DNA from 2 places in the Acidaminococcus sp. HCP3S3_H5 genome. Region 2 is predicted to be linked to the other one. Evidence: a T-box and tRNA genes for the amino acid it is inferred to sense, from the RefSeq annotation. Region 2 holds a T-box; the other holds one or more tRNA genes.
The links. The T-box of region 2 lies ahead of ACTQY5_RS06065 (valine--tRNA ligase). A T-box ahead of a tRNA ligase gene usually reads a tRNA of that ligase, here a tRNA-Val.

Region 1: it encodes a tRNA-Val, which carries the amino acid that the T-box ahead of ACTQY5_RS06065 (valine--tRNA ligase) is inferred to sense. The anticodon was not compared.

What each region holds. Positions count from the first base shown of each region.
Region 1 covers NZ_JBQKCS010000003.1:102,320-105,722, forward strand. Annotated here, with positions in the region: gene floA (flotillin-like protein FloA) at 1-847, opposite strand, end outside; gene ACTQY5_RS04565 (NfeD family protein) at 844-1,314, opposite strand; tRNA gene ACTQY5_RS04570 (tRNA-Val) at 1,526-1,601, opposite strand; tRNA gene ACTQY5_RS04575 (tRNA-Glu) at 1,608-1,682, opposite strand; tRNA gene ACTQY5_RS04580 (tRNA-Lys) at 1,691-1,766, opposite strand; gene ACTQY5_RS04585 (glycosyltransferase family 9 protein) at 1,851-2,843, opposite strand; gene waaC (lipopolysaccharide heptosyltransferase I) at 2,878-3,403, opposite strand, start outside.
Region 2 covers NZ_JBQKCS010000004.1:70,109-73,511, reverse strand. Annotated here, with positions in the region: gene ACTQY5_RS06065 (valine--tRNA ligase) at 1-1,376, opposite strand, end outside; T-box leader at 1,413-1,613, opposite strand; gene ACTQY5_RS06060 (VWA domain-containing protein) at 1,757-3,403, opposite strand, start outside.

The sequences.
Region 1 (3,403 bases), on a different contig from region 2:
GCACCTGAGCCTGGGCTTCCACCACTTTCGCCTGCATTTCCTGGGTGTAGGCCCGCATTTCCTGCTCCTTGGCCACAGCCATGGCCCGGCGTTCTTCGGCCTTGGCCTGGGCGATGTTCTTGTCCGCTTCCGCCTGGTCCGTCATCAGCTGGGCCCCAATGTTCCGTCCCACGTCCACATCGGCGATATCAATGGAGAGGATTTCAAAAGCTGAGCCGGCATCCAGTCCCTTGCTCAGCACGGTCCGGGAAATGTGGTCCGGGTTCTCCAGCACATCCGTGTGTTCTTCCGAAGACCCCACGGTGGTGACGATGCCTTCGCCCACCCGGGCAATGATGGTGCTTTCCCCGGCGCCCCCCACCAGCCGGTCGATGTTGGCCCGGACAGTGACCCGAGCCCGGACCTTCAGCTCGATGCCGTTCTTGGCCACGGCAGAAATCAGCGGGGTCTCGATAACCTTGGGATTGACGCTCATCTGGACCGCTTCCAGTACGTCACGGCCGGCCAGGTCGATGGCCGCCGCCCGTTCAAAAGTCAGAGGGATGGCCGCCCGTTCCGCGGCGATCAGGGCATCCACCACCCGGTCCACATCCCCCCCGGCCAGATAATGGGCTTCCAGCTGGTCCACGTTCACATCCAGGCCGGCCTTGTTGGCCTTCACCAGAGGCAGGATGATCTTGGAAGGGATCACCCGGCGGAGCCGCATGCCCACCAGGGTGAAGATGTGCACGTTGACCCCGGCGGCCATGGCGGAAATCCACAGGCCCAGAGGAACAAAGTGCAGGAACAGGACAATGATGACCAGGATGGCCACCAGGAATACGGTACTGCCTAAAATTGCAATCATGGGTTTTCCTCCTTCCGGACTACGGTCCGGCCTCCGGTGGCTGCCACCACACGGATGGCCGTCCCCGGTTCATAAAATTCCCCTTCGGTGATCACATCTACCAGTTCCCCATCGATCAGGGCCCGTCCGGAAGGACGGAGCACCGTCTGGGCCACACCGGTTTTGCCCACCAGGTCCTTCCGGTCTTCGTTGCCCGTATAGCCCTGGGCAGCGGTGGACCGGAGATGGAGGGTCACCTGCCGGCCCAGCCAGCTTTTGGGTCCCCGGCGGACCACCCAGAACCCCAGCACCGCCAGCCCCAGCAGAATACCGCCCACTAGGGCCGCCGCCTGGGCCGTGGCCCCCAGAAAGAAATACAATGCCCCCAACAGGCACAGGATGCCGGTGATGCCGAACAGGCCAAAGCCGGGAATGAACCCCTCCACAAGCAGCAGCACCACACCCAGAAACAAAAGCTGCAGTTCCATAGGGACCTCCTTTCCTCAGGATAAAAAGGGATTGGTAAGTATTATTCGAGATAAAAGGGGAAATCCCTGCTTATTGAGAGGTTTGGTGGTTGATCAATCTCCGCAGGGCGCGCACCAGGGGTTGCCCTGCAATCCCGCCCGGTGCGCCCGCTCCCTCAAAAAACGCAATAAAAAAGACGATACAGCGTTACGCATGTATCGTCTTCTTTTGTGGTGGGCGCTAACAGGATCGAACTGCTGACATTCTGCTTGTAAGGCAGACGCTCTCCCAGCTGAGCTAAGCGCCCATAAGTTGGTGACCGGAGAGGGAATCGAACCCTCGATACCGCCGTGAAAGGGCGGTGTCTTAACCGCTTGACCATCCGGCCAAAAAAAATGGTGATCCGCCAGAGGATCGAACTCTGGACACCCTGATTAAGAGTCAGGTGCTCTACCAGCTGAGCTAGCGGACCATCATGTCTTTGGTTTTCTCAACCGCTGACTTTGTTAGTATACAAGATAATACGAAATTTTGCAAGCCCTTTTTGAAAAAAACTTCATTTTTTTTCTTTCAGCCAGTGATGGGCCGCTTTCAGCACCTGTTTCACCGTGAGATCCCGCATGCACCGCATGTCGTCACAGTGGTGTTTCATCCCCTTCTGGCACCCGTCACAGGGTGGATTGGCCCGGACAATGGTGGCCCGTTTCGTATAGGGTCCGTACAGTTCCGGGTGGCTGGGGCCGTACATGGCCACAATGGGCACCTTCTGGCTGATGGCCACGTGCATGGGGCCGCTGTCGTTGGTGATGATCAGGCTGCACCGGCTCATGGCCGCCGCCAGTTCTCCCAGGGAGAATTTCCCAGTGGCCACCATGGGTTTGCTTTTCATGAAAGACACTGCCTCCCGGACCATATCCTCGTCCATGGACCCTCCGAAGAACACCGTCCGGTATCCTTCTTTGGCCAGGGTATCCGCCACCTGGGCAAACCGTTCCGGGGCCCACCGTTTGGTGACCACCGCACTGCCGATGTTGAACCCCACCACTTTTTCTCCCGGCTTCAGGTCCTGGGCCGCCCAGTAGGCCTCTGCCGCCTGTTTGTGCTCCGGTCCCGGGAACACTTCCAGACCGTTGTTTCGAAGGTCCTCCACCCCGATCCGCTTCAGCACGTCCAGGTACATGTCCGCTGCATGGATGGTCCGATTCAGCTTCAGCCAGGGATGGAAGAACCCCCGGAACAGGAAATGGGACGCTCCCACCTTTTCCGGCACCACAGCCATGGCATCGATGAAGGAGCACCGTTCGTTGGGGTGCAGGTTGATCAAAAGATCGAAATGGGCGTCGGTGATCCGCCGGCTCATGGCCCACAGGGCCCGGAGGTTGTTGTCCTTCCCCTTTTTGTCGATGGTCCACACATGGTCGATGTTGGGATTGTATTCCACGATTTCCTTCAGCTTCTCATCCACCAGATAGGTGATGTCCGCTCCAGGCGCCGCCTGGCGCAGAGCATGGAGGAAGGGGGTGGTAAGCACCAGATCCCCCAGATGCATCAGGAAGGTTACGATGATTTTCTTTCCTGCCAGTTCAGTCACAGGCTTTTTCCTCCTTTTTCCGGTACAGGTCATACACCTGGTCCGGGGTCACTTCCCCCATGCAGGTCCAGTGGTCACAGTGCTTTTTCAGGCATCCGGCACACTTTGCCGGGCTGACCAGCACCGTGGCCCGTGGATTGCCGTAGGGACCCGTCCGGTCCGGCCGTGTAGGGCCGTAGATGGTCACCAGGGGCTTCTGGAGCGCCGTGGCAATGTGGAGAGGCCCGGTATCCCCGCTTACATAGCACCGGGCCCCTTTGATCAGGGCCCCCAGTTCCCGGAGGCTGGTCTTCCCAATCCAGTCCAGCAGACGGGGTTCCGGCCCCACCAGGTCCCGGATCTTTTCTCCCAGGGGCTTGTCTTCCGGACCCCCTGCCAGTACCACCCAGGTCCCGTCCTGGAGAAACTTCCGGGCCAGGGCGGCATAGTGCTCCAGGGGCCACCGCTTGGTTTCCCACCGGGCCCCGGGCACCAGCACCGCATAGGGCATTTTTTCTTTCTCCGGCACCCCGGCTTCC
Region 2 (3,403 bases):
CTGAACCAGGTGTCCAGGCAGTCTTCTTCCTGATGGATGTGGGTGCTGCCGCATTTGGGGCAGGCGGTGAGATCCGTCCGGGAAGCAGACACTTCCCCGCAGTCGTCGCAGTACCATACCGGGATCCGGTGCCCCCACCAGATCTGCCGGGAAATGCACCAGTCATGGATGTTTTCCAGCCATTGGAGATAGGTTTTGGTGAACCGGCTGGGAACAAATTCCGTATGGCCTTCGGTGACGCATTTAATGGCTGCTTCCGCCAGGGGTTTCATCTTCACGAACCACTGGGTGGACACCATGGGTTCCACCACATGGTGGCAGCGCTGGCAGTGGCCAACGGAGTGGGGAGCATCTTCGATTTTCACCAGAAGGCCCATGTCCTTCAGATCCTGGACAATGTGCTTCCGGCATTCATACCGGTCTTCCCCTTCGTATTTGCCGGCCTCTTTGGTCATTTTCCCGTCCAGGCCGATGACCACGATCTGTTCCAGGTTGTGCCGCTGGCCCACTTCATAGTCGTTGGGGTCGTGGGCCGGGGTGATTTTCACCGCGCCGGTACCGAATTCCAGGTCCACATATTCATCGGCGATAATGGGGATTTCCCGGTTGGTGGTGGGCAGGGCGATTTTCTTCCCCACCAGTTTCCCGTACCGTTCATCCTTGGGGTTCACGGCCACGGCAGTATCTCCGGGGATGGTTTCCGGACGGCTGGTGGCGATGGTCAGGTACTGATCCTTTTCGCCCACAATGGGATAGTTGATGTACCACAGGGCACCAGCATCGTCCTGGTGTTCCACTTCCACATCGGACAAAGCCGTACGGCAGTTGACGCACCAGTTGATCATCCGGGTACCCTTGTAGATCAGGCCCTTTTCATAAAGGCTCACAAAGGCTTCCCGGACCGCCTGGCTCAGGCCTTCGTCCATGGTGAACCGCTGCCGGTCCCAGTCGCAGGAAATCCCCAGGCTCTTCAGCTGCCGGACGATTTCGTCCCCGTAGGCTTCCTTCCATTTCCACACCCGTTTGATGAATTCTTCCCGGCCCAGATCGTACCGGGTCAGGCCTTCCTTCTTCTTCAGTTCCTCTTCCACCTTGATCTGGGTGGCCAGTCCTGCATGGTCATAGCCCGGCAGCCAGCAGGTGTTGTCCCCCATCATCCGGTGCCAACGCACCAGGATGTCCTGGAGGGTATTGTCCAGGGCATGGCCCATGTGGAGCTTGCCGGTAATGTTGGGAGGCGGGATCACCACACTGAAGGGTTTCCGGCTCTTGTCCACCGGCTGATGGAAAAAGCCGTGATCGATCCAGTATGCATACCATTTCTTCTCCACCGCAGCCGGATCATAGACCTTGGGGATGTTGTTTTCTTCTGCCATAACTCTGCCTCCTTAAAAAAATAAACCCGTCCTGCTGTATAGGACGAGTTGTTCGCGGTACCACCTACATTCTCAATTGCTTGAGCACCTTAAAGCGGCGTAACGTGCCGTGACGGACAGGGCTTTCCTCCTGCCGGCTCCAGGACGACTTCCAGCGCATTGCCCGGATGCTTCCACCACCCGCATCCTCTCTGCCGGTACAAGGGGCGCTGTACTCCTTCCCATCATCGCCTTTGGCTGTATGGTTGTATGGAGTCATTGTAACAAGGGGGCGCGGGATTGTCAATGGGGTGGACCCTTTCAAATCCCCGTCAACGGTCAGCGGCCGTTGAACGCCGACAGAAAAGGGGTGCTGCACAAAACGTGCAACACCCCCTTTTTCACAGCGCCTCGATCTGCCGGCACAGCATCTTGCCTACGCTGTCGGCCATTTTATCCAGATCCCGGACTTCCACACAGTCTTCCCCGAAGATCTTCCGGGCATCTTTCATGATGTGCTGATTCTCTCCGTTGATGAGCCCGATAATCCGGATCCCTTCCCGGCGGAGGCTGGCGGCTTCGTCAGCGGTGTTGGCCACGGCTTTTTCATCCCGGTATTCCGAAGAGCTGAACAGCCCGTCTCCCACCAGAGGCTTGTCGTCGTTGGGCTCCGCATCCGTGAGCATGATGAGGATCTTTTTGGTCTGGGTAAAGTCCCCCATCAGCTGCCGGGCTCCCCGGAGGGCCAGCCCGTCCCGGTTCCACCCGGTGGCCACATAGTTGAAGATATTGGTGCACCGCTTCTTGTCCGCATAGTCCTTGAACAGGGTGAGTACCGTATAGTTCCGCAGAGTGCAGAAGGAATACACCTGGTAGGGAATCCCGCACTGGCGGAGACTTTCGGCGATCACATAGGCCTGGGAGGCGATTACCTGCTGATACTCCCCCCGGGAGGCGGAAGCATCCAGCATCAGATCCACGGTGAAATCCGGGCTGGAGACGGTCTCCCGTTCGAAGAACACCCGGCTGTCATTCACCTTCAGGGCCCGCCACACCAGGCCGGGTACCAGTTCCCCTTCCTTGGCGGGCACCGGCAGCCGGGTCTGGGCCATGCGCATGACGCTCCGGAGCTGGCTGGTGAGCCGGGCAATGCTCTTCCGGCACTGTTCCCCGTGATCCTTGTAGTAGGCCAGGTTCTTCACCCGCTGGGCGTGAGCTCCCTCAAGCCAGCGGGAAGCTTCCCCGGTGGCCCCTTTGCTCCCCAGCCGGCCCCGGGTAAAGTGGAGATGGCACCCCTGATGAGGCCCGTTGCACCAGGCCTGGTCAATATCCAGCATTTTCCGGGGCGGGTAGATGCTGGCGCCGAAACAGTCGATGATATAGTTGTAGTTTTCCGACGCCGTCTGGCCGGTGATAATGGCCATGAGCCCGTTGTGGGCGTTTTTCCCGGCCAGGATGTCCATGGCCTGCTTCTTGGAATAGAGAAAATTGAACACGCTTTCCTGCTTCCGGAACACATGGGGCAGCAGCCAGTCGATAAAGTCCCCCAGGCCTTTGCTGATGATGACTTTTTCCAGGCTTTCCCGGACCAGGAAATGGGAGACGAAGTACTTTTTGGTGATCTTCCGGAAATGGTCGCACAGCTGCTTGGTATCCCAGGCCGGATCGAAGCAAAGATTGGCATAGAGCCCCTTGGCCCAGGGGTCATGGAGATCCAGTCCCTCCCCCAGCACCTCGTGCCACCGTGCCGCCTGCATTTCGTGGGCCACTCCGGTTTTGTCCAGTTTGGTGCCGTCAAAATAGGCCCTGGCATGCTGCTGCCGGAGATAGGGCAGCACCGGCCGCACCGGAGCCTCCTTGGCGTAGGTGGCGTATTCCAGTCCCAGCCAGAACAGGTCCGTAAAGGTATCCCGGAGAGCGCTGTCTTCCATTTCCTCGAACATCTGGTGGATCAGCTTCACATCATAATATTTCCGGGTGAAGCCCACCACCGCGTTCAGATACAGATCCGGGGTACCCTGTTCCGTATAGGCCAGGAAATCGGGATC